Regions from separate parts of the Nonomuraea sp. NPDC003201 genome, predicted to be linked through region 3. Evidence: riboswitches for the same ligand, from Rfam matches in the RefSeq annotation. Region 3 holds a riboswitch; each other region holds the start of a gene.
The links. Region 3 has a riboswitch for S-adenosylmethionine ahead of ACWDX9_RS00955 (aminotransferase class V-fold PLP-dependent enzyme). Riboswitches for the same ligand answer to the same signal wherever they lie in the genome.
Positions count from the first base shown of each region.

Region 1: it holds a riboswitch for S-adenosylmethionine, as region 3 does, so the genes downstream of both, ACWDX9_RS02920 (GNAT family N-acetyltransferase) here and ACWDX9_RS00955 (aminotransferase class V-fold PLP-dependent enzyme) in region 3, are expected to answer to the same signal.
Region 2: it holds a riboswitch for S-adenosylmethionine, as region 3 does, so the genes downstream of both, thrC (threonine synthase) here and ACWDX9_RS00955 (aminotransferase class V-fold PLP-dependent enzyme) in region 3, are expected to answer to the same signal.
Region 4: it holds a riboswitch for S-adenosylmethionine, as region 3 does, so the genes downstream of both, ACWDX9_RS58225 (ABC transporter substrate-binding protein) here and ACWDX9_RS00955 (aminotransferase class V-fold PLP-dependent enzyme) in region 3, are expected to answer to the same signal.

Region 1 is NZ_JBSFTC010000003.1:84,678-92,330, forward strand. Features, by position in the region: gene ACWDX9_RS02910 (hypothetical protein) at 360-563, shown strand; gene ACWDX9_RS02915 (hypothetical protein) at 1,046-1,450, shown strand; gene ACWDX9_RS02920 (GNAT family N-acetyltransferase) at 1,615-2,244, opposite strand; SAM riboswitch class I at 2,252-2,352, opposite strand; gene ACWDX9_RS02925 (L,D-transpeptidase) at 2,550-3,731, opposite strand; gene pyrE (orotate phosphoribosyltransferase) at 3,998-4,522, shown strand; gene ACWDX9_RS02935 (hypothetical protein) at 4,626-5,312, shown strand; gene ACWDX9_RS02940 (hypothetical protein) at 5,580-5,786, shown strand; gene ACWDX9_RS02945 (hypothetical protein) at 5,792-6,535, opposite strand; gene xylB (xylulokinase) at 6,665-7,653, opposite strand, start outside.
Region 2 is NZ_JBSFTC010000123.1:10,705-18,357, reverse strand. Features, by position in the region: gene ACWDX9_RS33605 (SAM hydrolase/SAM-dependent halogenase family protein) at 1-581, opposite strand, end outside; gene ACWDX9_RS33600 (DUF3263 domain-containing protein) at 699-998, shown strand; gene otsB (trehalose-phosphatase) at 1,037-1,807, shown strand; gene ACWDX9_RS33590 (hypothetical protein) at 1,843-2,418, shown strand; gene ACWDX9_RS33585 (alpha,alpha-trehalose-phosphate synthase (UDP-forming)) at 2,425-3,855, opposite strand; gene ACWDX9_RS33580 (RNA polymerase sigma factor) at 3,887-4,441, shown strand; SAM riboswitch class I at 4,521-4,662, shown strand; gene thrC (threonine synthase) at 4,676-5,908, shown strand; gene ACWDX9_RS33570 (MoaD/ThiS family protein) at 5,933-6,208, shown strand; gene ACWDX9_RS33565 (cold-shock protein) at 6,454-6,654, shown strand; gene groL (chaperonin GroEL) at 7,068-7,653, shown strand, end outside.
Region 3 is NZ_JBSFTC010000001.1:199,163-206,815, reverse strand. Features, by position in the region: gene ACWDX9_RS00990 (nuclear transport factor 2 family protein) at 1-96, shown strand, start outside; gene folB (dihydroneopterin aldolase) at 86-451, shown strand; gene folK (2-amino-4-hydroxy-6-hydroxymethyldihydropteridine diphosphokinase) at 448-951, shown strand; gene ACWDX9_RS00975 (DUF3180 domain-containing protein) at 948-1,403, shown strand; gene ACWDX9_RS00970 (acyltransferase family protein) at 1,506-2,582, opposite strand; gene ACWDX9_RS00965 (NADH-quinone oxidoreductase subunit D) at 2,579-3,724, opposite strand; gene ACWDX9_RS00960 (DoxX family protein) at 3,848-4,498, shown strand; gene ACWDX9_RS00955 (aminotransferase class V-fold PLP-dependent enzyme) at 4,507-5,799, opposite strand; SAM riboswitch class IV at 5,845-5,960, opposite strand; gene ACWDX9_RS00950 (TerC family protein) at 6,073-6,810, shown strand; gene ACWDX9_RS00945 (cytochrome P450) at 6,820-7,653, shown strand, end outside.
Region 4 is NZ_JBSFTC010000473.1:443-5,899, reverse strand. Features, by position in the region: partial or broken gene ACWDX9_RS58235 (MFS transporter) at 1-280, opposite strand, end outside; gene ACWDX9_RS58230 (helix-turn-helix domain-containing protein) at 340-1,314, shown strand; SAM riboswitch class IV at 1,365-1,485, shown strand; gene ACWDX9_RS58225 (ABC transporter substrate-binding protein) at 1,552-2,664, shown strand; gene ACWDX9_RS58220 (ABC transporter ATP-binding protein) at 2,643-3,752, shown strand; gene ACWDX9_RS58215 (ABC transporter permease) at 3,749-4,606, shown strand; gene ACWDX9_RS58210 (ABC transporter permease) at 4,599-5,399, shown strand; partial or broken gene ACWDX9_RS58205 (hydantoinase/oxoprolinase N-terminal domain-containing protein) at 5,396-5,457, shown strand, end outside.

The sequences.
Region 1 (7,653 bases), on a different contig from region 3:
GTCCTGAACGGCCACGCCCAGAGCTGCTAATGCGGTTTGGGTTTACCGCCCATCCGGGGTTCAAATCCCCGATCCTCCGCAGGTGAAAGGCCCTCTCCCGTAGTTGGGGAGAGGGCCTTTTTCGATCTTCTATGGGCAGCGGGTTGCAGACACTCGGCGAGATATGGCGCAGCTTCGTCTCGCTGCTCTCCGGCTCGGGCACGCCTCATAGGTCATCTCGGTCTGGTCGGCCCACAGCAACACCACCGTCACCGAGAGCTGCTCGCCCCGTGTTCCTGGAAGGGCGCATGCATTGGATCTTTCCTGAGCGAAGATGCATGGAACATCATCCGTAGCCTCACCCAACCGAAGGATGGTCGTTGAAGCGCAGCAGCGGAACTCGCCGTAGTGGTGCTCGTAGTCTCGTCCTTCTCGGCTGGTTGTTCCTCGTTGTGGCCGGCTGGGTCGTTCTCACCGGAACAGGGGGCGATGCGACCACAGCGGTGATCGCGCTGGTGGGCGTGGGGCTGGGGTTTCTCATCACAGCCGTCGTGCTGGCGATCGAGGACCTTGACCGCCACTGATCAGGGAGACCCCAGAGGGCGTCTTTCATCTGGAGGGTGTGGCGCGCCCGGTGGTGGTCACACGGATGTGGCCGAGGATTTCCTGAACGCCTTGCTCGATGAGGAGGGCAGTGTTGGCATGGGCGTCCCGTACGACGGCCTGCTTGAGGATGGACTTCCGCTGATTTCGGTCCTCCGTGCGCTCGATCGGGGCCGCCAAGCTTCGTGGTGAAGGCCAGATCATGATCGGTCCACCTGTTCCTAGCCTTGAGCCGTTCCGCGGTCTGGGCCTTCTTGCGCCCGTAGGAGCGCGGCAGGCAGTGTCCCGGGGGCGATCGGGTCGGATGCTGTGCCGGTGTCAGCCGCCGTGTCAGCACGCCAACCGCCCGGTATCAGAGCGGTCGGCGACAGTGAATGCACAGAGCGCGAACCGGGGCACGCCCAGCTCGCCCCCGCCTCTCGTGGAAGCCCATTTCATAACAGAGCCAAGGGAGTACGCCACCATGTCCATCACCCTTTCCGACCAGGACAAGCTCACCCTGCGGACCGCCGCGTGGGGTGCCGTCTCCCTGATGTCCGCCGCTGGTGCCGCCGGCTCGGCCCACAAGGTCGCCGCCGAAGGCTCCATCGCCCTGACCTCCGCGACCGGCCTGGTCGGGCACGTGCTCACCAAGGCGCCCAAGGGAGTGAAGTACGGCAAGTCCGTCGCCGACCTGGCCGACCTGGTGCTGCCGGCCCTGACCGCATCCATGAGCCTGCTCAAGCAGCAGGATCCGGCCGAGGCCGACAACTTCCGCAGCACCGTCAGCGTCGCCCTCGAAGCAGCCGCCCGTACCCACCAGGGCCGGCCCAGCCCCACCCTGGCCGAGATGACCCGCAAGATCACCGCAGCGCTCGACGCTGCTTGATGGGATGTCAACCTCGTGTCGCGGGGTCCACTCCGGACCCCGTGACAAGGCGGCGTGATGGGTCAGGCACGGGTCGAGCCCCGCCACCGGGTGGCCAGGCTGGTGGGGCCGAACTTACTGACAGGTCGTGTTCAGGTGCTCAGGGGCGCCTCACCGCACCCATCTCAGAGGGCCGGCGAACGGGAGCTCACGGCGGTGAGGCGGGCTTGCAGTACCTGTTTGACGGTAGGCCATTCGGTGGCGACCACTGCGAACATGGCCGAGTCGCGGACCTTGCCCTCCTCGCCGTGCGCCCATGACATGGACCAGGCGCGCAGCACGCCCTCGAAGGGGATGCCGAGTCGTTCCAAGGCCCGGCGGCAGCGATGGTTGCGGGCGTCGGTCTTCAGGTCGACGCGGGCGACGCCGAGCACGTCGAACGCGTAAGACAGCAGCAACAGCTTCGCCTCGGCATTGATCCCGGTGCCCTGTGCCGAGGCGGCCAGCCAGGTGAAGCCGATCTCGATCGCGCGCAGGTCCGGCCGGTCCGGCCACCTGCGAGGATCCCACAGGCCGGTGCATCCCACCGCCTTGCCGTCGGTGAGCCGAACCTGCGCGAATGGGGTCAGCCCGTCGCGGGCGAGCTGGGCCGCCAGGTAGTCCGGTATCTCGCGAGCGCGAGGCACCAGCGTGAAATCGTAGGACGACCGATCCTCCTCGGCCGCCTCCGCGAGATCCGCCGCGTGCCGCATCGCCAGCGGCTCCAACCGCACCAGATCGCCGGAAAGGACAGGAACATCAAGCCGCACGCTCATCAGCTCTCCCTCATCGTTCCTGGCATTGGCACCTTTCCCGCGGATTGCCCGCTGGGGAGGTTGCCGGACCGTCACAGGGCCAGGTCCCTCAGATCCTCTGGATGAACTACCGAGTCGAGATCCTGCCCGCACAGACGGACACCGTCAATTCGCCTTCCATAGACGGCGCTTGAACGGGGCAGATGAGCTCTCTGGAAGAGTCGCACCCAATGTGGGAAGTGTGAGAGGTGGACACACCTGGCACGGTCTGGCCTTAAGACTCATGGCGGCCAGGCGTCGGGAGTGCTCACCACCAGCGGCTAACTCTAGGCGTTGATCGACTTGCCGAGGGCGCTGTCCGCGAGCCAGTCATCCCATGACTTCGCCCACGGCGTCGGCCCGTTGCCGAACTCGAGCTTCCGCGACGTCCCCGTGACCTCGATGATGTCTCCCCGCTGCGTGAAGTTGTAGAACCAGCGGGCGTTGGCCATGCTGGCGTTCACGCAGCCGTGGCTGACGTTGCTGTTGCCCTGCGCGCCGGTCGACCAGGGGGCGGCATGGAAGAACATGCCGCTGTAGGTCATCCGGACATTCCACTTGGTATGGGCGTAGTACTCGCCGGGCCTGCCGATGGTGGCCGAGTCCATGAGGGTCGACGCGGCCTTCTCCTGGGCGATCATGACGCCGGACCAGCTCTCGTCGCCCTTCTTGCCCAGGCTGACCGGGATGGCCTTGACGACCTTGCCGTTCTCCCGCACGACCGCCCGGTGGGTGGCATTGCGGATCTTGGTGATGTGCTCGTCGCCGACGGTGAACGTCAGGCTGCGGTCCCTGGTGCCCCACAGGTCCCGGCCCGCCCGCAGTCCGGCCAGGTGCGCGACCACCGTGACCTTCTCGCCGACCGGCCAGTACTCGCGCGGCCTGAACTGGACCTCGCGGTCGCTCACCCAGCTCCACGCGCCCTCGACCGGCTTCGACATCCGTACCTCGAGCGACTTCTCGACCGCGGCCCGGTCGCTCCTGGCGGTCACGGGGCGCGACAGAAGGAGCTGGACGGGCATGCCGACGCCGACCTTCTCGCCGTCCAGCGGGGACATGCCGCTCTCCAGCACTCGCTTCGGCTTGAGCGTGGTGAACGTGGCCCGCGCGGTGACGGGCTTGCCGTCCGTGCCGGTCGCCTGCGCGCTCACCGTGTACGCGGTCGAGGGCTGCAGCGGCCACGTGGGGTGCCACGTCCCGTTCGCACCAAGAGTTCCGCGTACCTCATGCCCCTTGGCGTCGGCGACGGTCAGCTTGGTGACCTTGCCGTTGGTGGCCTTGACGCTGACCCCGGCGTCCGGGGGCACCTTCTTCGTGCCGTTCGCCGGGGTGATCGACAGCTTGGCTGCGAGGGCCCGCTCCTGCGGGCCGGCGGGCGGTGGTGGGTTCGAGCCACCCGAGGTGCAGCCTGCGGTCAGCAGCAGTGTAGCCGTGAACGTACTGACGAGTATGGTTCGGCCGTTCCGCATCGTCGATGCCTCCACTCCCCGACAAAATAGGCATCTTTCGGACAAGACGGCCTATTAGCGATACGGAGAGCTATATGCCCATAACTGTTGGTAACAATGCAAAAGTGCCTTGATCGATGCGGCAGGTTGCGAGGCAGGCGTATCCAGAGGGTGTCTGCGAGATCGAGGAGTGGGACTTCGGGACGTGGCACCCGCCCACCATGAGGTGAGGCTGTTCTTGCTTCTCGGCTGTGTGGGCGGTCCTGCCTCTGGGAGACTGGGTGCCTGTGACGCGCTCTGACCTGGCTCGCAGGATTCATGCCGCCGCCCACCTCACCGGCCACTTCGTGCTGCGCTCAGGACGTACCGCCACCGAGTACTTCGACAAGTACAAGTTCGAGGGTGACCCCGTTCTGCTGGATGACATCGCTCGGGCGATGGCGCCCCTGGTCCCGGGGGACGTCGAGGTGTTGGCCGGGCTTGAGATGGGCGGGATTCCGGTGGTCACCGCGCTTGGCCGGCACACCGGTCTGCCGTGCGCGTTCGTCCGTAAGCAGGCCAAGACGTACGGGACCTGCCGACTGGCCGAGGGCGCGGATGTGGTGGGGCGGCGGGTTCTGGTGGTTGAGGACGTTGTCACCAGCGGTGGCCAGATCGTCCTGTCCACTGCTGAGCTGCGGAGCCTCGGGGCCCAGGTCAGTGAGGCATTGTGCGTCATTGATCGCGAACAGGCGGGTGCGGCGGCGCTGGCCGCGGAAGGCATCAGGCTTTCGTCGTTGTTGACCGCGATCGACCTGCGCATGACGGACTGATCCGCCGGGCCCATCGACAAGGGCCTCTCTTTACGATCGTCGCCCGTCCGGGCAGGTAGAACAAGACTGTTTCTTTGGTCGGTGCCGTCGCCATGCTGTAACCGTGAACGCCACAAACAGCGAGGTCTGGGATCCGTTCGGCACCTTGCACAACGCCCTGTGGATCGGAGGGGGACAATGGGCCGGCAAATCCACCGTCGCCAGGCTGCTCGCCACCCGGTACGGGCTGACCGCCTATCACTACGACTATCACGACGCACGTGCGCACAATGACCGTCGGATCGCCCGTCGCGTGCGGCTTGGCGAGCCGATCGCGGACCCTGAGCCGGACGCCGTCTGGGTGAACAGCAGCCCTCAGAAAATGGCCGACGAGATCCTGGCCGGGTTTCCCGTGCGGTTCGAATGGGCTCTGGATGACCTGCGTGGCCTGGTTTCGGGGCGGCCGGTCGTCGCCGAAGGCTGGGGGCTGCGTCCCGAACTGGTCGCTCCCATCATCGACTCAACCTGGCGGATGATCGTCATGGTGCCGAGCGAAGAGTTCCGCCGGCGCCAGGTTCGCGAGCTGCCCCGGGCCGCCGCAGTCGATCACCAAGTCAGCGATCCTGATCGAGCACAGCGCAATCGACTCGCCCGAGACCGACTCGTCGCCGATGAGGCCGTTCGTTCCGCTCGTCGTTTGGGCATCCGGGTTCTGGAGGTGGATGGGGCCGCTGATGCGGAGGCTGTGGCGGATATCGTGGCCGACCACTTCAGTTCCTATCTGCCGCTTGCGAACGTCTACGGGTCTTGATGACGCCGCTGGGTTGCACGCGTTCCTGGAAGCAATGGCGTGACCGTGCCCGTGGTGGTCTCGGTGATGCCGATCCCGGAGATCGTGGCGGCCGTCGGCTCGTAGCCGTGTTGACGTTCATCGCTGCCGGCTCTGGGGCCGCCGCTGGCCGAACTGGCCCGTGCCGTCCGCCCCGGTGGGCATGTGGTGCTGTCGGACATCCATCCGCTGTCGCTGTATCTGGGAGGCGTGCCGAGGGTGGCGGGACAGGACGGGAGCGTACGAGCCATGCCGGCCAGCCGGTTCCTGGCCAGTGACTACATCAACGCCATCCACGAGGCAGGGCTGCAGATTGTGGCCTGTCACGAACCTCGGTGGGGCGAGTCGCCCGGCGGGCACGGTGGTCCTCTCGCCCAGCGGTGGTGTTCGGAAGCGGCGGCGGTGGCCTATCAGGACACTCCCGCCTTGATCGTCTGGCATCTCCGCAGGCCCTGACCCGCTCACCAACTCAGTGCCTTCGGCCGGCTGGTCGTGGTGGGCAGCCGGTCACGGAGCATCCGGGCGCCGAGCGGGACCAGGGCCACGCAGAGCAGGCCGGTGACCAGCACGTCGGGGATGGAGGAGCCCTTCAGCACGCCCATCCACGTACCTCCTGCCAGCAGCAACATCACGGCGCGGGCGGTGCCGAAGAGGCCCGAGCGCCAGGCGGCGATGGCCAGCAGCAGCGAGCCCGCGTACTGGCCGACCGAGGCCCAGACCGGTACCCGCCACGGTCCGTAGGAGATGTCCACATACTCCTTCATGGTCGCGCTCGTCGCCTGGTCCAGGCCGATGGCCTCGGTGAGCTGGAAGGCGGTCTGGTCGGCGCCGGCGAAGTACAGGCGGGCGAACAGGCCGATGACCAGCAGCGTGGCGCCCCACTGGGCGAGGTGGCCGCCCACCTGCTGGGCCAGGGCGACGAAGGCGGGGAAGAGCAGCAGCGCCCCCAGCGCGAACACCGCGTAGGAGAGGGTGAGCAGGGCGGGTGCCGACGTGTGGGCGAGGAGCTGGCCGAAGGCGGCGAAGGGCTGTGCCTCGGCCCAGGCCTGCTGCTGAGGGGTGAGGGCGGTGGCCGTGCTCAGGTAACGCAGCAGGTATCCGGCGCACATGATCATCGGCCCCACGATGAGCGTCACGCCGCCGATCCATCGTCCGGGGAAGGGAGTGGCCATCGGGGCGCCGGTGAGAGAGGAGGGGGTGTTCATGGGAGCGAGCCTGGCGCCGCCGAGGTGGGCCCGTCATCGGCCGATGGTCAACCGGCGCCCCTGTCGAAAGTCAGGGGCGCCGGGCAGGCGACCGGCAACAAGCCGGACAGGCGTCCGGAAACGAAGGAGTCAGTCGAGGATGTGGGTGGTGGCGCGGGTGTAGCGGTCGCGGATCGAGGGGACGGCGTCCCCTTCGTACGTCTCCGTCTCCTCCGACCGCCAGTCCGGCGTGGTGACCAGCGTGGCGGCCTGGTACGCGGCGCCGTTGGCGACGTACTCGGCCGGCGGCGGCACCGTGATCGGGACGCCGAAGATCGTCGGGGCGATGCGGCGGACCGCCTCGGAACGGGCCGCGCCGCCGATCAGCAGCACCCGCTCCGGCTTGGTGCCCAGCGCGTCGAGGGCGTCGGCGAGGCCGCACAGCATGCCTTCGATGGCCGCCCGCGCCAGGTGGGCGGGGGTTGAGGTGGCCAGGGTCAGCCCGTGGACGGAGCCCGTCGCGGTCGGGCGGTTGGGGGTGCGCTCGCCCTCCAGGTACGGCACCAGCGTCAGCCCGTCCGCCCCCGGCGGGGCCTGGAGAGCCAGATCGCTCAGCGCGTCCAGGCTCACCCCGGCGATGCGGGCGGCGGCGTCCATGACGCGGGCGGCGTTGAGCGTGCACACCAGCGGCAGGAACCGACCCGTCGCGTCGGCGAAGCCGGCCACCGCGCCCGTCGGGTCGGCGCTGGGCGACTCCGCGACCGCGAACACGGTGCCGGAGGTGCCCAGCGACACCACGACGTCGCCGGAACGGGCGCCCACGCCGAGCGCCGCCGCCATGTTGTCGCCCGTGCCGGGGGCGATCAGCGCCGCGCCCCCTTCGTACGCCGCCTCGTCCGGCCCCAGCACGTGGGGCAGCAGGGGGATCGAGCCGAACGCCAGCTTCAGCAGATCTGTCCGGTACGTGCCCGTCGACGGCGACCAGTAGCCCGTGCCCGAGGCGTCCCCCCGGTCCGTGGCGAGCCGGTCGAGCGGCGGCACCGGGGAGTCGGCCGAGAAGGTCCCCGAGGCGAACGCGCCGGCCAGGCGCCAGGAGAGCCAGTCGTGCGGCAGGCAGACGGCCGCCGTACGGGCCGCGT
Region 2 (7,653 bases), on a different contig from region 3:
TCCCCGACCGCGATCGAGAGCTGGGTGTTGCCGTAGCGGTCGACCGAGACGACCTCGCCCTCCACCGAGCCCTCACGCAGCAGCGTGGTCGGCGCCGGCAGCGTCACCAGCCTGCCGATCGGCACCTCGGGCCCCAGGTCCGACGGTCTCAGCCCGCCGCACAGCCGCCCCGCGACCGGCGAGAAGACGTCGCGCCCGTGGAAGGTGGGGGAGACCGGCCGCAGGAAGTGCTCCTCGTTGCTGATCGCGTAGGCGGCCTCGGCGCCGCCGCTGGCGTGCACGGCCCACGACAGCAGCCCGTTGTCGGGCCCGATGAACACCCGCCCGCCCGCCTCGACGGCCACCGCCCGCCGGGCGCCGCCCGCGCTGGGATCGACCGCGCCGATATGGATGCCCGCAGGAAGGTACGGAATGGTCTGGGCGAGAATCGCCGCGCCACGCCGTACGTCACCTGCGGGGATCAGGTGGCACACGTCGATCACCCGCGCCTCGGGGGCGATTCCGGCGATCACTCCGTGACACGCCGCCACATAGCCGTCTTCGAGTCCGTAGTCGGTGAGGAGCGTGATTACTGAGGTCACATTTCGTGACTGTACGTCTCTCAATACGTCGTGAACAGCCGCACTTCGCACATTACGATTGGCCACGGGCCGCGTGCGTGCGGAGTCGTCGCACGCACCTTTCCCGAGGAGGACACCATGGGAGCACCGCTCAGCGGTGACAATGCTGCCCAGGAGACGTCCGGCCAACCCCTCTCAGAACGCGATCTCGAACTCCTCGCCTTCGAACGCCAATGGTGGCGCTACGCGGGCGCGAAGGAGCAGGCCATCAAGGAGAGCTTCGGGTTCTCCGCCACGCGCTACTACCAGTTGCTCGGTGAGCTGATCGACCGGCCGGAGGCGCTGGAGCACGATCCCATGCTGGTCAAGCGGCTGCGCAGGTTACGGTCCACCCGTCAGCGTGACCGCGCCGCCAGGAGACTCGGCATGCGTCCCTGACGGCTGGGTACGGCAGCCGCGTGAGGAACATCCCTGGAATGAAAGCGATCTTGGACGACCCGGCGGGCGCCGTGATCGGGCTCGACTTCGACGGAACCCTGTCGCCGATCGTGCCCGATCCCGCCGAGGCCGTGATCCATCCGAAGGCGCCGGAGGTGCTGGCCGAGCTCGGCGCCCACGTCCTGGCGGTGGCCATCGTGACCGGCCGGCCGCCGGCCACCGCGCTGGAGCTCGGGCCGGGCCTGGCCGACGTGCCCCGGCTGGTCGTGCTCGGCCACTACGGCTTCGAGCGCTGGGAGGCCGGGCAGATCTCCGGCCCCCCGCCGCCTCCGGGCGTGCTCGAGGCCGAGGCCGAGCTGCAGCTGCTGCTCGAGTCGCTGGGCCTGCGCGACGTCACCATCGAGGACAAGGGCCGGGCCGTCGCCGTGCACACCAGGCGCAGCTCCGACCCGGAAGGCGCGCTGGCCAGGCTGCGCGAGCCGCTGGCCGAGCTGGCCGGCAAGCGCGGCCTGGTGGTCGAGCCGGGGCGCTTCGTGCTGGAGCTGCGGCCGCCGGGCATGGACAAGGGGCAGGCGCTCAGCCTGTTCCTGGCGGAGCGGGCCGCCAGGTCCGTCATGTTCGTGGGCGACGATCTCGGCGACCTGGCCGCGTTCGAGGCCGTACGCCTCTCGGGCCTGCCCGGCGTGACCGTGTGCAGCGGCTCCGCGGAGGTCACCGAGCTGGCCGAGCGGGCCGACATCGTGGTGGACGGGCCCGACGGCGTCGTCGCGCTGCTGGAGGAGCTTGTGGCGGCTTTCAGCCGTTCGTGATTGAGCTGCAAGTCGCGCTCCCTAGGGTCGGGCGCATGCACAAGCGACACCTCGCCGCCGTGGCCGTGGCCGCGGCCACCCTCCTCGCGACCTCCCTGCCCGCGCACGCCGCACCCGCCCAGGCGGTCAAGCTGCGCAAGGGCCTGACCCTGTACATCCCGATCAAGTGGGTGGTCCACCGCTTCGGCGACGATGTCCAGATCGTGACCGGCAAGTGCGGCAAGCCCATGGGCTGGGGGACGCCCGAGTGCGACGCCTTCTACGTCCTCGGCCCCTCGTCCATCAAGCGCGGCGCCGAGGGGTTCGGCCCGTACACCGGCAAGCGGCCCTTCTACACGGCGAGCGACGTGCAGCCGTGCCCGTTCAACCGGAAGTGGGGCGAGGCCATCGGCCCGAAGGTCACCAGGGGCCTGCGCCAGGTCGGCGCGGGGCACAAGGCCGCCTACAACGCGTGGCAGTCGGAGTGCGTCAAGTATTCGGGCTCGACCACGAAGGTGCTGCTCCGCTTCACGCAGCGCGAGTGGTACCTGCCGCAGAGCAAGATCCTCATCGTGGACCAGTGGAACACGCCGGGGCTGGCCGACACGCTCAAGCACGCCGACTGGACCTGACCGAGGTCAGATCTCGGCCAGCGCGTCGAGCTGGGCCGCGAGCCACTTCTGCGGGGGCAGGGCGGTGGCCGCGGCGTGCAGCTTGTCGCGCCGCATGCGGCGCTCGTCCTCCGGCATGACGAGCGCGGCGTGCAGCGCGGCGGCCGTCCCGCTGATGTCGTACGGGTTCACCACGAGCGCGTGCGGGCCCAGCTCGGCCGCCGCCCCCGCCTCGCGCGAGAGCACGAGCGCGCACCTCGTGGACAGGATCGGGCCCTCCTTGGCGACCAGGTTCATCCCGTCGCGGATGGGGTTGACCAGCAGCACGTCGGCCATCCGGTACGCGGCCAGCGAACGCGGGTAGTCGTCGTTGACGTTGAGGATCAGCGGGTCCCAGTCCTCGGTGCCGTACTCGTCCTCGATCTCCTGCGCGCAGCGCAGCACCGACGCGGTGTATTCGCGGTATTCGGGCAGGTCGTGCCGGCTCGGGTAGGCGAACGCCAGGTGCACCACCTTGCCGTGCCACTCCGGGTGCGCGGCGAGGAACTCGCGGTAGGCCACCAGGCCGCGCACGATGTTCTTCGACAGCTCGGTGCGGTCGATGCGGACGATCAGCCGGCGGTCGCCCACCTGCTCCCTGAGCGCGGTCATGTGCGACTCGACGTCGGGCTCGACGGCGCGCTCCCACAGCGCGTCGCCGTCCACGCCGAGGCTGTGCACGCCGATGCGGGTGGTCCGGCCCTCGTGGGTGACGCTGCGGCCCACGCGGTCGACCTCCGCGCCCAGCAGCGCCTCGCAGCAGTCCATGAACGCCTGCGCCCACCTGTCGGCCAGGAATCCGGCGTGATCGGCCCCCAGGATGCCCTCCAGGACCTCTCCGACCACCTCGTCGGGCAGCAGCGAGAAGTATTCGGGGGGCGCCCACGGGGTGTGGCTGAAGTGGGCGATGCGCAGGTCCGGCCGCTCGGCGCGGAGCATCGCCGGGGTCAGCGTCAGGTGGTAGTCCTGCACCATGACGCGGGCGCCGTGGCCGGCCTCGTCGGCCAGCGCCAGCGCGAACGCGCCGTTGTAGTCGCGGTAGGACTCCCACTCGCGCTCGAACCTCGTGCCGAAGTTGGGCGAGTTCGGGATGTCGTAGAGCAGGTGGTTGACGAACCACAGGGTGGAGTTGGCCACGGCGTTGTAGGCGCGGTGGAAGGTGGCGGGCGGGATGTCGAGCATGCGCAGCGGGCCCGTGTCGTAGCCGGCGTGGTCGATGCGGCCGCCCGGCACCAGGCGCACGGCGCTGCGGTCGCCGTCGGACAGCGCCGCGCACACCCACAGCATGCCGTCCTTCCTGGCCACCTCGGACAGTGCCGAAACCAGGCCGCCGCCACCGCGTTTCATGGTCAGCTCGCCGTCGTCCGAGACGGTAAAGGAAACGGGCCCTCTGTTGGAGGCCACCAGGACGCTGTTCATCTACGCTCCCTTCGCCCATAGGATCCCAGCTATGGCGCTTGATGAGCTAACCGAGGAACTCGCCCGCTCGGCCGCAGGAGGAGATCATCGCGCACTTGGCGAGCTCCTGGCGCGGATCGAGCCGGATGTGATGCGGCACTGCGCCCGGATCCTCCCCTATCACCAGGATGCCGAGGAAGCCTCGCAGGACACGTTGCTGGCCGTGGCGCGCAACATCGGCCGGTTCGAGGGCCGGGCGCGGTTCAGCACCTGGTTGCACATCGTGACGGCCAACTGCGCGCGCACCACGTACAGGTCGCTCAAACGGCGCGCGGCCGAGCAGACCTCGGACGAGCTGCCCACGCAGAAGCCCGACGTGGCGCGGGTGAGCGTGATCGCGGGCTCCCGGCTCGACCTGCTCGACGCCATGGAGGCGCTGGAGGCCGACAAGCCCGACCTGGCGCAGGCGCTGGTGCTGCGCGACATCGTCCAGCTCGACTACAACGAGGTGGCCGAGCAGCTCGGCATTCCCCTGGGCACCGCCAAGTCGCGCATTCACCAGGCCCGCAAATACGTGCAGGGAGTGCTGGGTGATGATTATCGCTGAGACGCCACGTCTCGCATCTTGAGACGGGTGGCCATTTGGGCCCCACGGACGGGTAGAGTCCTTTTCAACAACTGAATATTGCTCATCCAGAGGGGTGGAGGGACCGGCCCTGCGAAGCCCCGGCAACCCTCCCGGTTTGAGACTCGCGACCTGGCGAGGCCGACCGGGACAAGGTGCCAATTCCGGTCTGCGGTCAAGGTGGCCGCAGGCGAAGATGAGGGAAGGCCTCGCTTCATGTCGCTCGACTTTGGTCCTGCTGTCGGTCTGTCCTGCCGCGAGTGCGGCACGCGTTACCCGCTCGGTCCGAGCTTCGCGTGTCTGGAGTGTTTCGGGCCGCTCGAAGCGGCCTATTCCTTCGGTACGGTGACCCGCTCCGACATCGAGTCGGGTCCCGCCAACATCTGGCGTTACCGGTCGCTGCTCCCGGTGCCGGTTGACGTCGCGAGTAAGCCCAATATGAACCCGGGTTGGACCAAACTGGTCAAGGCCGGAAACCTCGGACGCGCACTCGGTCTCAAGAACCTGTACGTGAAGGACGACTCGGGCAACCCCACCCATTCCTTCAAGGACCGGGTCGTCGCCATCGCCGTCGAGGCGGCGCGTAACTTCGGCTTCCACACCCTTTCCTGCTCCTCCACGGGCAACCTCGCGGGCGCGGTCACCGCGGCGGCGGCGCGCGCCGGGCTCGAGGCGTGCGTGTTCATCCCGGCCAACCTCGAAGCGGCCAAGATCGCCATGGCTCGCGTGTTCGGCGGCAAGCTGATCGGGATCGAAGGCACGTATGACGAGGTCAACCGGTTCTGCTCCGAGCTGATCGGCGACCCGCTGGGTGACAAGTGGGGGTTCGTCAACGTCAACCTGCGGCCCTACTACGCCGAGGGCTCCAAGACGCTCGCGTACGAGATCGCCGAGCAGCTCGGGTGGCGGTTGCCCGAGCAGATCGTCATCCCCATCGCCTCCGGCTCGCAGCTCACCAAGATCGACAAGGGCTTCCGCGAGCTGGTCCAGCTGGGGCTGGTCGAGGACACGCCGTACAAGATCTTCGGAGCGCAGGCGGCCGGGTGCTCGCCGGTCTCCACCGCGTACAAGGCGGGGCACGACGTCGTCCAGCCGGTCAAGCCCGACACCATCGCCAAGTCGCTGGCCATCGGCAACCCGGCCGACGGACCGTACGTGCTCGACATCGCCCGGCGCACCGGCGGGGCCGTCGAGGACGTCACGGACGCCGAGATCGTGGCCGCGATCAAGCTCCTGGCCTCGACGGAGGGCGTCTTCGCCGAGACCGCGGGAGGGGTGACCGTGGGCGTGCTGAAGAAGCTCGCCGAGAGCGGGCGGCTCGACCCCGAGGCCGAGACCGTGGTCCTCAACACCGGCGACGGGCTCAAGACACTCGACGCGATCAGCGACGACGCCCAGCCCACGGCCGTGATCCGGCCCTCCCTCGACGCGTTCCGCGCGACTGTCTGACAACCAGGAAAGGCGAGTTTAACCATGAGCGTTTCGGTGCGGATTCCCACCATTCTGCGCACCTACACCGGGGGCAACGCCGAAGTCAGTGGTGAGGGCGCGACTCTTCGTGACGTGCTTGCCAAGCTCGACTCGGACTACCCGGGGATCGGCGCGAGAATTCTGGATGAATCGGGCAAGATTCGTCGTTTTGTCAACGTTTACGTTGGGGAAGAGGACGTCCGTTTCGCCGACGGGCTCGACACTCCGGCACCTGAGGGCACTCAGATCTCAATCATCCCGGCGGTTGCCGGCGGCTGAGTGCTATAGATCACACGTGTGGAAGGCGCCCCTAGTGGGCGCCTTCTCCATTTCCAGGGCAAATGAAACGTTGAAGCGCCTTCGTTGCGAAGAAATGCGTCGTTTGCAGATTGACTCTGTTGCCAAACCCCGTGCCACAGGTATGGTCGAGGGCGATCGTCTGGCTGATTTTCCCTTAAGTCCGGCGATTACGGGTCTCGCGGAGGAATGGGCGAGATCTGAAAGCCCAGTAAGAGGAGTCGGAAGTGGCGCAGGGCACCGTCAAGTGGTTCAACGCGGACAAGGGCTACGGCTTCATCGCGGTAGACGGTGGTAAGGATGTATTCGTCCATTACTCAGCGATCATGATGGACGGGTACCGATCTCTCGAACAGGGCCAGCGGGTCGAGTTCGAGATCACGCAGGGCCAGAAGGGACCTCAAGCGGAGTCCGTCCGCGCGGTCTGATACACCCCCCTGGTATGCACCGGCGGGGATCGCCCGGCAGCGCAGTCCGTGCGAGCCCGCCACCTTTCTTTCGTCGACTCGGTCACGGCGAGCCGCGCGAGGCGGCTCGCCGTGCGTATGGATCCCGCCACCTGCGGTGGCCTGGACGCGGCTCGTCGCAGGTGCGGGGTCCTGCGGCCGGCGATGGACGGCTCCGCCGTACAGGCTGATATGGGGAGAAAAGGCCCGGTAGGAGGCTTCTCGCTTGCACTCGACAGGGTAGAGTGCTAAACAGTTCGTTGGCACTCTGTGCAGCAGAGTGCCAACACTCGGATCGGGACGATGGGGTCTGCCGAAGGAGATGCTGACCCATGCCGTCGCGGGCGTCGGCTCGGTCCACGACAAGCCACCCTGCATCTGGGAGGTCTAGCCTTATGGCAGCCAAGATGATCGCGTTTGACGAGGACGCCCGGCGCGGTCTCGAGCGTGGTATGAACCAGCTCGCCGACGCCGTCAAGGTGACCTTGGGCCCCAAGGGCCGCAACGTCGTGCTGGAGAAGAAGTGGGGCGCCCCCACGATCACCAACGACGGTGTCTCCATCGCCAAGGAGATCGAGCTCGAGGACCCGTGGGAGAAGATCGGCGCCGAGCTGGTCAAGGAAGTCGCCAAGAAGACCGACGACGTCGCGGGTGACGGCACCACCACCGCCACCGTGCTCGCCCAGGCGCTGGTGCGCGAGGGTCTGCGCAACGTGGCCGCCGGCGCCAACCCGATGGGCCTGAAGAAGGGCATCGAGGCCGCCGTCGAGCGCGTCAGCGAGGAGCTCTCCAAGCTGGCCAAGGACGTGGAGACCAAGGAGCAGATCGCTTCCACGGCCTCCATCTCCGCCGCCGACCCCGAGATCGGCTCGCTCATCGCCGAGGCGATGGACAAGGTCGGCAAGGAAGGCGTCATCACCGTCGAGGAGAGCAACACCTTCGGCCTCGAGCTCGAGCTCACCGAGGGCATGCGCTTCGACA
Region 3 (7,653 bases):
CGCACCTCGCAGGGCTGGCGGCTGTGGATGCACCACGGTTCGCCGGTGCTCCAGGGAGATGACGACGAGGAGGAGGAAGGCGAGCTTGAGCCCTGATCGCATCGCTCTCAAGGGCCTGCGGGCCAGGGGGAGGCACGGCGTGCTCCCTGCCGAGCGGGAGCTCGGGCAGGAGTTCGTCGTGGACGCGACGTTGTTCCTCGACACCGCGCCGGCCGCGGCCGGCGACGACCTCACCAAGACCGTCCATTACGGAGAGCTGGCCGAGGCGCTGGTCAAGGTCGTGGAGGGCGAGCCGGTCGCGTTGATAGAGACGCTCGCGCAGCGGCTGGCCGACGTGTGCCTGGCCAGTGAGCTGGTGCGTAGGGTCGAGGTGAGCGTGCACAAACCGGCGGCGCCCATCCCGCTGCCGTTCGACGACGTGGTCGTGACCATTGAGCGGAGCCGCGTATGAAAGTCGTCCTCGCTCTCGGCAGCAATCTGGGGCCCCGGTTCCAGACGTTGCAAGGCGCCGTGGACACCCTGTTCGACGCCCCAGGGCTGGAGTTCGTCCAGGCGTCGCCGGTCTACGAGACCGACCCTGTGGGCGGTCCGCCGGGACAGAAGCCGTATCTCAACGCGATCGTGATCGCGGAGACCAGCCTGCAGCCGCGCACGCTCCTGGAGCGGGCACAGAGCGTGGAGAACGCCTTCGGGCGGGTGCGCGCCGAGCGCTGGGGGCCGCGTACGCTCGACGTCGACCTGATCGTGGTGGGCGACACGATCTGCGACGAGCCGGAGCTGACGCTGCCGCATCCGCTCGCTCACGAGCGCGCGTTCGTGCTCGTGCCGTGGGCGAAGGCCGACCCCGACGCGGTGGTGCCCGGGCGCGGCCGGGTGGCGGAGCTGCTGGCGGGCATCGACCAGCAGGGGGTACGCCTGCGCGACGACCTGAAGCTGCAGAGGCCCGATTGAAGCCCACCCATCCGGGCCGCCTGGTCGGCATCATCGCTGTTGTCGCGCTGATCGCGTGGGCGGCGGTCAGGCCCTTCTATTCAGACCTGCCCCTGATGCCGTGGACGGCGATCCCGACCGTGCTGCTGCTGGCCATCGGCGAGGGTTACAGCGCCTGGGTGACCAAGGCCAGGATCGCCAGGAAGCCGGGCACCAAGCCGGTGGAGCCGCTGTCGGTGGCCCGGCTGGCCGCGCTGGCCAAGGCGTCGGCGTACGCGGGGGCGGTGTTCGGCGGGTTGTTCGCCGGGTTCGGGCTCTACACGGTGCAGATCCTGGACCGGGAGACGCCACGGGCGGAGTTCTTCGTCGCGGCGGGGTCGTTCGTGGCCTGCGTGGCGCTGATCTGCGCCGCCCTCTACCTGGAGCACGCCTGCCGGATCCCCAAGGACCAGGACGAGCACAAACCGGACTAAGACGAGCGCCTGCCGCGCTTATGGCCTCCACTTGGCGGAGGCGGCTCGGTCGCCTTGGAGCGCCTTCCCTCGTCGCTCTGGTCGCTGCGCTTCCGGCGCTCCTCAGTCCGGGCGACGGCGCTCCCTCGCGAAGAGGTAGATGACCGGGGCGGTGCAGATCAGCGGGCCGAGGATGGCGATCGGGCGCTCCAGCCACCATTTCAGGTCCGGCGGGATCTCGGTGCCCAGGCTGCCGAAGAGCCACCACGACAGGCCCAGCGCGATGGCCATCCCGGTCGTGTGGAAGAGGAAGAGCGGCAGCGAGTACCGGTTGATGAACTCGTTCACCCGTCGCCAGCCCGGACGCTCCAGCACCCGCTCCATCGACGGCCGCAGCACCTCCACCAGCCCGACCTGGAACAGCAGCAGGGCGACGATCACGAACGTGGGCGGCGCCATGTTCGACCACTTGTCGCCCGGAACGCCCACCATCGAGCCCGGGTAGATGCCCGAATAGACGAGGCCGAACAGGGCGAACAGCCCCGTCCAGAGCACCGCGATGTCATAACGCCTGGGCAGGATGACGATCCGGTCGTAGAAGAACCCGGCCTGGTGGGCGAGCCCCCAGACGATGATCATGTTGAGCCAGCCGACCCAGTCGACCCCGTACCGGAAGCGCACCACGTCCACCACCAGCGACGCGCCGCCGAGCCAGATCAGCGTCAGCACGTCGTAGCGGCGGTGCAGCCAGAGCGCCACGGGCAGCAGCGCGATCAGGACGAGGTAGACGCCCAGGAACCACAGCGGGCTGAGCACCAGCAGCACCACCCGCCACATCCAGTCGACCTGGAACGTGTACGTCACGACCGCCCCGATGGCGATCCACACCCCGGAAAGGAACAGGGCGGGTAATGCCAGCGCGCGGATGCGCCGCCAGACGAACGAGCCGATGCCGACGCCGCGTTCCTTGGCCCGCTCCCAGGACAGCAGGTGCACGTGGCCGCCGACGTAGAAGAACAGCGGCAGCACCTGCAGCAGCCAGGTCAGGATCCACAGCCCCGAGGTGAAGCCCAGCGGGCTGGTGGGCTCGGGGCCGCTCGGCTTCCACTCCAGGATGGTGAACGCCCAGTGCCAGACCACCACGACGCACAGGCTCAGGGCGCGGAGCCAGTCGACGTACTTGTCGCGCTCGACTTTCACTTGTCGATGTCACCCACGACGAAGAACATCGAGCCGAGGATGGCCACCATGTCGGCGACCAGGTGGCCGGGCAGCATCTCCCGCAGCACCTGGACGTTGCTGTACGAGGCCGAGCGCAGCTTGAGCCGCCACGGGGTCTTGTCGCCCTTGGAGACCAGGTAGTAGCCGTTGATGCCGAGAGGGTTCTCGGTCCACGCGTACGTGTGGCCCTCCGGCACCTTGAGCACCTTCGGCAGGCGCTGGTTGATCGGCCCGGGTGGCAGCGAGCGCAGCCGCGAGACGCAGGCGTCGGCCAGGTCGAGCGAGACCTTGAGCTGGTCGAACAGCACCTCGAACCGGGAGTGGCAGTCGCCGGCCTGCCGCGTGACGACCTTCACGGGCAGCTCGGGGTAGGCGAGGTACGGGTCGTCGCGGCGCAGGTCGAAGTCCACGCCGGAGGCCCTGGCGATGGGGCCGCTGACGCCGTACTGCATGATCTGCTCGCGGGAGAGCACGCCGACGCCCCTGGTGCGGGCGATGAAGATCTCGTTGTGCAGGATGAGGTTCTCGATGTCGGGCACCCGGCGGCGGGTCTCCGCGACGGCCTCCGACACCCGGTCGAGCCAGCCGAGCGGCAGGTCCTCCTTGAGGCCCCCGACCCGGTTGAACATGTAGTGCATGCGGCCGCCGGAGATCTCCTCCATGACCGCCTGGATGCGCTCGCGCTCGTTGAACGAGTAGAACAGCGGCGTGATCGCGCCGAGCTCCAGCGGATAGGAGCCGAGGAACATCAGGTGGTTGAGCACCCGGTTGAGCTCGGCCAGCAGCGTGCGCGCCCACACGGCCCGGACCGGGGGCTCCATGCCGAGCAGGCGTTCGGCGGCCAGCACCACGCCCAGCTCGTTCGCGAACCCCGACAGCCAGTCGTGCCTGTTGGCCAGCATGATGATCTGACGGTAGTCGCGGACCTCGAACAGCTTCTCCGCGCCCCGGTGCATGTAGCCGATGATCGGCTCGGCGGCGGTGATGCGTTCGCCGTCGAGCGTCAGCCTGAGCCGGAGCACCCCGTGGGTCGACGGGTGCTGCGGGCCGATGTTGAGGATCATGTCCTCGGTGGCCAGCTCTTTTGCACCCGCGCCGATCCCGACCACACGTTCCGTCATATGGCAATGCTGCCACCGCGCCGGTTGCTGGGCCAGGGCGGGGCCGGGTCAAGGAATGGTACGGAAACGCATCCCTAACTCGGACACGGGGAGGAATACAAGGAACCGGGGGGAGATAACACCATGAAGAGAGTTGTGTTTGATGTCGCGGCGTTGATCGCACGGGTGGTGACCGGCGTGATCTTCTTGGTCCACGGCGCGCAGAAGTGGGAGGGCGGCCTTGCGGCCACGGGGCAGGCGTTCAAGGGGATGGGGATCCCGATGCCGGAGCTCGCCGCCATGTTCGCGACCGTCGTCGAGATGGCGGGCGGCATTTTCCTGATCCTGGGCCTGCTGGTGCGCCTGGTGGGGCTGGTGTTGCTGATCAACATGCTGGGCGCCATCACGTACGTGCACGCGGGGCACGGGGTGCTGTCCAGCGCCGGCGGCTGGGAGCTGCCCGGCGCGCTCGGGTCACTGGCCCTGTTGTTCCTGGCGCTGGGGGGCGGCCGGATCGGGATCGACGGGATCTTCGCCGCGATGTTCCGCCGGCGCTCGGAACGCCGGGCCGCCGAGGAGGAAAGCGCCGCGCGGCCACAGCGTCCGGAGCCGTCGAACGTCACGACCAGGCCCGCCGGCCTCACGACGCCCGCCGAGGCGCCTCGGGTGCCCAGGCAGCCGACCGAGCACCGGGCCGGCGGGGTCAACGACGACGACATGAGGGACATCGACGCCCTGGTCTCCGACGAGCCGCCGCCGCACCGCAAGCCGCCGAACCGCTCCGACGCCGTCTAGCGGCCGACTCAGCGATTCACGAGGTCCCGCACGGCCTCGACCAACCGGTCCACGTGCTCCTGCGTGGAGCCGATGCCGATGGAGGCCCGCACCGCGGAGGCGGTGCCGTCCTCACATCCGCCGTCGGCCTCGCCAAGAAGGTGCCGGACGAACGGGTGCGCGCAGAACTTGCCGTCGCGCACCCCGATGCCGTACTCGCCGGACAGCGCCTCGGCCACCTCGCGGGCCGAGTAGCCGGCCACGGTGAACGACACGATGCCGACGCGCGGGTGGTCGTCCCCCCACAGCGACAGCTCCCGTACGCCCTCGATCGAGGCCAGCCCCGACCGCAGGCGCGCGATCAGCCGCTCCTCCTCCCGCACCAGCGCGGTCCAGCCGGTGGCCGTCAGCGCGTCGCAGGCGGCGGCCAGGGCGATGGCGCCCAGCACGTTCGGGGTGCCCGCCTCGTGCCGCGGCTCCGGGTCGTCGTGCCACTCGGTGTCGTCGCCCACGGAGCGCACCGCGCCGCCGCCCTTGAGGTACGGCTCGCCGTCCGCGAGCCAGTCCCGCCGCCCGACCAGCACCCCGGCGCCGAACGGCGCGTACAGCTTGTGCCCGGAGAAGGCCACGTAGTCCAGGTCGAGCGCGGTCAGGTTGAGCCGCCGGTGCGGTACGAGCTGGGCGGCGTCCACCAGGATGCGGGCGCCGTGCCGGTGCGCGACGTGGGCCAGGGCGGCGATGGGCCAGAGCTCGCCGGTGACGTTGGAGGCGGCGGTGACCACGAGCAGCTTGGGGCCGTCGATGCCGGCCAGGGCCGCGTCGGCGGCGCGGACGGCCTCGCCGGGGAAGGCGGGCGGCGCCAGCCGTACGGACTTCTCCCAGGGGAGGAGAGAGGCGTGGTGCTCGGTGTCGAAGACCACGGTGGTCGTGCCGGCGGGCAGGCAGCGGGCCAGGAGGTTCGTGGCGTCGGTGGTGTTGCGGGTGAAGATCACGGCGTCGTCCGGGCGGGCCCCGACGAACGCCCGCACCGTGTGGCGGGCCTGCTCGTAGCGGGCGGTGGTGAGCTGCGAGGCGTAGCCCGCGCCCCGGTGGACGCTGGAGTAGGCCGGGAGCGCGGCGGTGACGGCGGCGCTGACCGGCTCGAGACAGGGGGCGCTGGCGGCGTAGTCGAGGTTGGCGTAGCCGACGAGCCTGCCGCCCTTGACCGGCACCTCGAGATCGGCACCGAGCACGGCGGGGATCGGCCTGCTCGTGGCGACCGGAACGGCCTCGGCCTCGGCGGCGCGAGCGGGGACGGAGCTGAAGATCGTCAACGTGGACACGGCACATCTCCCTCAGGGTCATCGGACCCCTGGAAGCAGCCACGGAGCCCGCGCTTGCCCGCCACACTTCGTGACGGACCAGGTCTTCACCCGGGGCACCCCGCCGCGGACGCGAGGGTTGCCGGCCAGCTAGCCGGGGCTTGTCGCTGGCACTCATGACCTACGGCGGAGACTATAACCCAATCCCCTCCATCGATCGCAAGTCGGTGAACTTATCCGGCGGCTGACTCGTTGCTACCGGAAATCCCGCTCATGTGTCATGGAGGTGCGTAAATGTTGGACTGGGTAACCGACCCGCAGATCTGGATCGGTTTCTTCACCCTGGTCGCCCTGGAGATCGTGCTGGGGATCGACAACATCATCTTCATCTCCATCCTGGCCGGGAAACTACCTCCCGAACAACGGGACAGAGCCCGGGTGCTGGGTCTGGGGGCGGCCCTGATCACCCGGCTGCTCCTGCTGCTCGCCCTGTCGTGGGTGGTGCAGCTCACCGAGCCGCTGTTCGCCGTCTTCGGTCACGAAATATCGGGACGCGACCTGATCCTGCTGCTCGGCGGCCTGTTCCTGCTGGGCAAGAGCGTCACCGAGATCGGCCACAGCATGGACGGCCCCGTGGGCAAGGACGGCAAGAAGGCCGCGGCCGCCTCCTTCGCCTCGGTGATCATCCAGATCATGGTGCTGGACATCGTGTTCTCGCTCGACTCCGTCATCACCGCCGTCGGCATGGTCGACACGCTCGGCGTGATGATCGCGGCGGTCGTGGTGGCGGTGCTGGTGATGCTGTTCGCCTCGGGACCGATCAGCAGGTTCGTGGACCGGCACCCGAGCATCAAGATGCTGGCGCTGTCGTTCCTCGTGCTGATCGGCGTGGTGCTCATCGCCGAGGGCTTCGGCCAGCACATCCCCAAGGGCTACATCTACTTCGCGATGGCGTTCTCGCTGGTCGTCGAGCTGCTGAACATCCGGATGCGGAGCAAGCGGGCGGTGCCACAGGAGGATCCCACTCCATAAGATGAAATAGTGCGATTTGACCCTTGGGATCCGGATTTCGTGGCGCATCCGTACCGGGTGTACGACGAGCTGAGGCGCGAGGCGCCGGTCAGCTACTTCGAGCCGACGAACCAGTGGCTGATCTCACGTCATGCCGACGTGAACGCCCTGCTCAGGGACCGCCGCCTGGGGCGGTCCCACCTCCACGTGGCCACCAACGAGGAGTTCGGGAGGCCGGCGGAGCCGGAGTTCCAGGAGCCGTTCTGGCGGGTGATCAGGGCGGGCATGCTCGACGTGGAGCCGCCGGTGCACACCAGGCTGCGCCGGCTGGTCTCCAAGGCGTTCACGCCGCGGATGGTCGAGTCGCTGCGTCCCCGGGTACGCGCCATCGCCGCGGGCCTGGTGGACGCGTTCGTGGAGAAGGGCGGCGGCGACCTGCTCGCCGAGGTAGCCGAGCCGCTCCCGGTGACGGTGATCGCGGAGATGCTCGGCATCCCCCACGCCGACCGTCACCTGCTGCGCCCCTGGTCGGCGGAGATCTGCGGCATGTACGAGCTCAACCCGAGCCTTGAAGCCCAGCACACGGCGGTACGGGCGGCGTCGCAGTTCGCCGACTACCTCAAGACCCTGGCCGCGGAGCGCCGCCGGGCTCCCGGCGACGACCTGATCAGCGCGCTGGCGCAGATCGACGAGCTGACCGAGGACGAGCTGGTCGGCACGTGCGTGCTGCTGCTCAACGCCGGCCACGAGGCCACCGTGAACGTGACGGGCAACGGCTGGTGGTCCCTGTTCCGCAACCCCTCCGAACTGGCCCGGCTGCGCGAGGACCGCTCGCTGCTGCCCACGGCCGTCGAGGAGGTGATG
Region 4 (5,457 bases), on a different contig from region 3:
GCAGGCACGTCACCGCCCGGACCACCTCGCCGGTCACCATCAACGCCCGCGGCGGCAGCCGGTCGGCCAGCGAGAGCAGCAACAGCCCGCCCACGATGAACGGCAGCCAGCCGGCCATGTACGCGGCGGCCGACAGGCCGGCCGAGCCGGTCCGCGCATAGACCAGCACGGACAGGGCCAGCATCTTGATCGAGTCCCCGCCGACCAGCAGCGCGAAGCTGCCGAACAGGACCCGGAACTCCTTGACGGCGAACACCTCGCCGAACGTCGCGCCATTCACGTCCACGATGGTGCGGACCGGACCGGCGAACTGGCGACTCTTTCGGATATAACCGAAAGGTGCCCGTAAGAATCGAGGTCACCCCGCAGGACCTGGTGGCCACCAGGTTCGCGATCTCACCGCTGATCGAGACCATGCACGCGCAGTGGGTGCTGGCGGGCCGGCTGGAGGCGGGCGTCCACGGCCGGTGGGCCGCTCGGTGGCGGGGCACGTACCGGGAGCTCGAACGCGTCCACCCCGTGCTGCGGGCCGCGGACGCGATCAGCGGCAACCGGCGCGGCACGAACGTCGCCTTCATCGCCCCGCCGCCGACGGCGGTGGACGTGCCGTTCGAGGCGGAGCTGGCCGCCATGCGCAGGACGCCGCTGGAGCAGGCGCACGCGGAGATCGCCCGGGCGCTCGCCGGGCGGCCGGCGGCGGGCGGGGTCAGGGAGCTGCTGGCGGGACCGCGGGTGGTGGAGCGGTTCGCCGACGCGTACGGGGCGCTCTGGACGGAGGTCGTCTCCCACGAGTGGCCGCGCTTCCGCGCGATCCTGCAGCGCGACGTCGCCCATCGGGCGGGACGGCTGGCCGCCTACGGCTGGGCGGCGGCGCTGGAGGACCTCAGCCCGCAGGTCCACTGGCGGCCCCGGGGGCAGATCGAGGTCGAGCTGACCAGCCTCCACGGGCTGCGTCGGCTCGGCGGCAAGGGGCTGCTCTTCCTGCCGTCGGCGTTCACGACCGCCGTCGGCGCCTACCTGGAGGACGCCTGGCCGTACGCGATGATCTACCCCGCGAGGGGCGCCGCGGCCCCGCCCGCCGCGGCCGACGCCGACCTGTCGGCCCTGATCGGCCGCAGCCGCGCCCGCATCCTCGCCGAGCTGGCCGCGCCCGCCACCACCACCCAGCTCGCGGCCCTGCTCGGGCAGAGCCTGGGCACCACGGGCGGCCATCTGGCGGCGCTGCGCAGGACGGGCCTGATCGCGGGCACCCGCGTCGGCCGCGGCGTCCTGTACGCGCGCACGCCCCTCGGCGACGCCCTGATCAACGGCTGATCCATCCCCCTGTGTCCTATTCATGCAAATCCTACTGATATAGTCGCTTATGTCACGAGTCCAGTGCGAAGCCCCGGCTTGCTGGACGGCAACCCTCCCACCGCGGCGGGGTGCCCCGGGTGATGACACGGTCGTCGAGCCGAACGGTGCTGCTCGCGGCAAGCGCGGATGTCGAGTCGTGCTGCCCTGCGCCCTTGGCCGGCCGCTCGAAGAGGAACTCGAAAAGGAATGGGAAAGATGAAGGGCGGATTCACTCGCCTCGCGGGACTGGGCATGGTGGTCGCGCTGGCGGTCACGGCCTGCGGCGGCGTCGACACTGGCGGCTCCACTGGCGGTTCTACCGGCGGCTCCACTGGCGGCGCGGCGAAGCAGGAGCTCACGGTGACCGCGTTCGCGGGCGCGTGGGGAGAGCTGTTCAAGAAGTCGTTCGTGGAGCCGTTCGAACGCGACACCGGCGCCAAGGTGAACCTCGTCTACGGCGCGAACGCCGAATGGCTCACCAAGCTGCGCGCGGCCGGCGGCAAGAACCCGCCGTTCGACGTCATCGCGTTCACCCCGGACGCGTCGCTGCCCGCGGCCTCCGCCGGGCTGCTCCAGCCGCTGGCCACCGACAAACTGGCGCACTTCAAGGAGCTGGACCCGGTGCTCGCCGGCAAGTCCGCGTACGACGGCAAGCAGTACGGCGTGCCGCTGACCACCGGCTCCACCGGCCTCCTCTACCGCACCGACAAGATCAAGACGCCGCCCGCGGACTGGGCGGACATCTTCGACAAGCAGTACTGCGGCCACGTCGCCCTCCCGCCGCTCACCTACAACCCCGGCCTGGAGTTCTTCTCCGCCCTGGTCACCTCCCAGGGCGGCACGCTGTCCGACCCGGCCGCCGTGGACAAGGCGTTCGACAGGCTCGCGACGCTGAAAGGCTGCGTGTCCTCCTTCCCCGCCAACGCGGGCAACGCCGCCACCGTCATCGAGAACGGCGACGCCTGGATCATGCCCTTCTGGGACGGCCGCGCCTTCGCCATGGCCCAGGCCGGCTCCCCGATCGGCTTCACCTACCCCAAGTCCGGCCCCGTCGGCGCGCTGACCTCGTACTTCATCGCCGCGGGGACGCAGAAGGGCGGCCTGGCGATCAAGTTCCTGGACCACCTGACGGCCGCGCAGAACCAGAAGCCGTTCGCCGAGGGCACCTGGTACGCCGCCGGCAACGACTCGATCTCCTACAGCGAGCCGTTCGAGCAGAAGGTGAAGCACGGTCCCGACGTCTTCAAGAAGTTCATCTGGGTGGACTACGCGGTCGCCACCCCGAAGCTGAACGAATGGCAGCAGCGGTGGAACCAGATCTTCGGCTGACCCCGGAAGAAGGCGGCGGGCACGTCGAGATCGAGGGGCTCGCCGCCGGGTACGACGGCGCGCGCGTGCTCGACCTGGACCGGCTGTCGATCCGCAAGGGCGAGTTCCTGTCGATCCTCGGGCCCAGCGGCTGCGGCAAGACGACGCTGCTCAACTGCGTCGCCGGGTTCGTCCAGCCCACGGCCGGGCGGATCGTGATCGACGGCTCCGACGTGACCCGGCGGCCCCCGTACCGGCGGGGTCTGGGCATGGTGTTCCAGAACTACGCGCTCTTCCCGCACATGACCGTGGCCGCCAACGTGGCGTACGGGCTGCGCGTGCGCCGGCTCGGCCGGCGGGAGCGGGACGAGCGGGTGCGGGAGGCGCTGAGCCTGGTCGGCCTGGAGGGGTACGCCGGTCGGCGGCCCCGCCAGTTGTCCGGCGGGCAGCAGCAGCGGGTCGCCCTCGCCCGCGCCCTGGCCATCCGGCCCGCCGTGCTGCTGCTGGACGAGCCGCTGTCCAACCTGGACGCCAAGCTGCGCAGGGAGATGCGGGTGGAGCTGCGCGCCATCCAGCGGCGCATCGGCACCACCATGGTCTTCGTCACGCACGACCAGGAGGAGGCGCTCGCGCTGTCGGACCGGGTGGCCGTCATGAACGGCGGCCGGGTCGAGCAGCTCGGCAGCCCCGACGAGGTCTACCGGCGGCCGGCGACCCGGTTCGTGGCGCAGTTCATCGGCGCGGCCAACGTCCTGGAGGGCACGGTGACCGGCTCGGGCGCGCTGGACTCCGGCGGGATCGTCGTCGAGTGCGGCCCGCTGTCGCTGCGGCCGGGCGGGCGCGCCGTCGTCGCCGTCCGCCCCGAACGCATCCGCCTGGCCACACCGGGCCCAGAGGCCGGCCCAGCTACGGGCGGCGTGGCCGGGACGGTGGGGTATCGGGCCTTCGCCGGGGACGCCTGGCACGTGGAGGTGCGGCTGGCCGACGGGCGAACCCTGAGCGTGCGGGTCGCCGACACCGGCGCCGGAGATCCGCCCAGCGCGGGCACGTCCGTGCTCGCGCGCTGGGATCCGGCCGACGTCATCCTCCTGGAAACGGAGTCGCCGTGACACGCCGCTGGGCGGGCCTGCCGTACATCCTGCCGCTCGTCGCCTTCCTGGCCGCCCTGTTCCTGGTCCCCCTCGTAGGGCTGCTGCGGCTCAGCTTCAGCCCTGTCGACGCCTTCAACGCGGCGCTGCCAGGATTCACCTTCGGGCAGTACGCCCGGGTGTTGACCGAGCCGTACTTCTACAGTTCCCTGCTGCGGACCCTGGCCACCGCGCTCCTGGTGGCGGTGCTGTGCGTGGCGCTGGCGTACCCGGCCGCGTATTTCCTGGCCCGCCGGCGGCCCGGCGTCGTGCGGACCCTGCTGTTCGTCATCGTGATCTCGCCCCTGCTGACCAGCGTGGTCGTACGCACCTACGGATGGGTCGTGCTGCTGTCCGGCAACGGGCTCGTCAACCGGGCGCTCGTCGCCTCCGGGCTGCGTGAGCAGCCCGCCCAGCTGCTCACCAGCTACCCGGCCGTCGTGGTCGCGGTGACGCACGTGCTGCTGCCGTTCGCGATCATCCCGCTCACGACGGCGCTCGGCGGGCTGGACCGCAACCTGCACCGGGCCTCGCAGACGCTCGGAGCCGGGCCGGTCAGGACGTTCCTGCGGGTCACGGTCCCGCTCAGCCTGCCCGGCGCGGTCACCGGCGCCCTCATCGTCTTCGCGCTGGCCATGGGCATCTACATCACGCCGCTGCTGGTCGGCGGGGTGACCCAGCCGCTGACCGGCATCCGGGTCTACGACCAGGTGACGACGGTGTTCGACTACCCGGTGGCGGCGGCGCTGAGCTTCGCGCTGCTGGCGCTGACCGTCGTGTCCACGGGGCTGCTGGCGGGCGTGTTCCGGATCTGGGAGAGGCGCCTTCATGGGTGAGCGGGGCTACGACAGGATCGTGCGGCTGGTGGCCGCGGCCCTGGCGGCGCTGGTGTTGCTGTTCCTGATCGCGCCGCTGGTCGTGCTGGTGACGAGCTCGTTCAACCGGGCGGGCTCGATGGCGTTCCCGCCGTCGGGGCTGTCGCTGCGCTGGTACGCCGAGGTGCTCGGCTCGCCCGACTGGCAGGTCTCGTTCCGGCTGAGCGGCCTGCTGGTGCTCCTGGTGGTGCCGACGACGGTGGTCATCGGGACGCCGGCGGCGTATGGGCTGTCGCGGGGGTCGTTCCCCGGCCGGCGGCTGCTGCAGGGGTTCGCGCTGTCGCCGCTGATGGTCCCGGAGATCATCGTCGCGCTCGGCCTGCTCTACTACTTCCACGGCGTCGGCCTCGTCAACTCGGTGACCGGGCTGTGGCTGGCGCACTCGCTGGTGGCGCTGCCGTTCGTGGTGCGGGCGGTCATGGTGAGCGCCGCGCAGCTCGACCCGGCGCTGGAGCGGGCCGCCCTGAGCCTGGGCGCCGGGCGGGTCCGGGTGTTCCTCACGGTGACGCTGCCGCTGCTGCGGCCCGGCATCCTCGCGGGCGCGGTCCTCGCCGCCGTCACCTCGCTCGGCGAGGTCGCCGTCACGGCCCTGGTGGCGGGCGCGAACACCACGACGGTGCCGCTGCGCATCTTCTCGGCCGTGCAGTACCAGCTCGACCCGTCGATGGCCGCGGTGTCCACGCTGCTCATGGCGGCGAGCGTGGTGGTGATGGTGGTCGCGGACCGATTCGCTCGCATTTCGGAGGCCCTATGACAAGCACGGGTACGGCGACCGCGACCGGCGCGCGGATCGGCATCGACGTCGGGGGGAC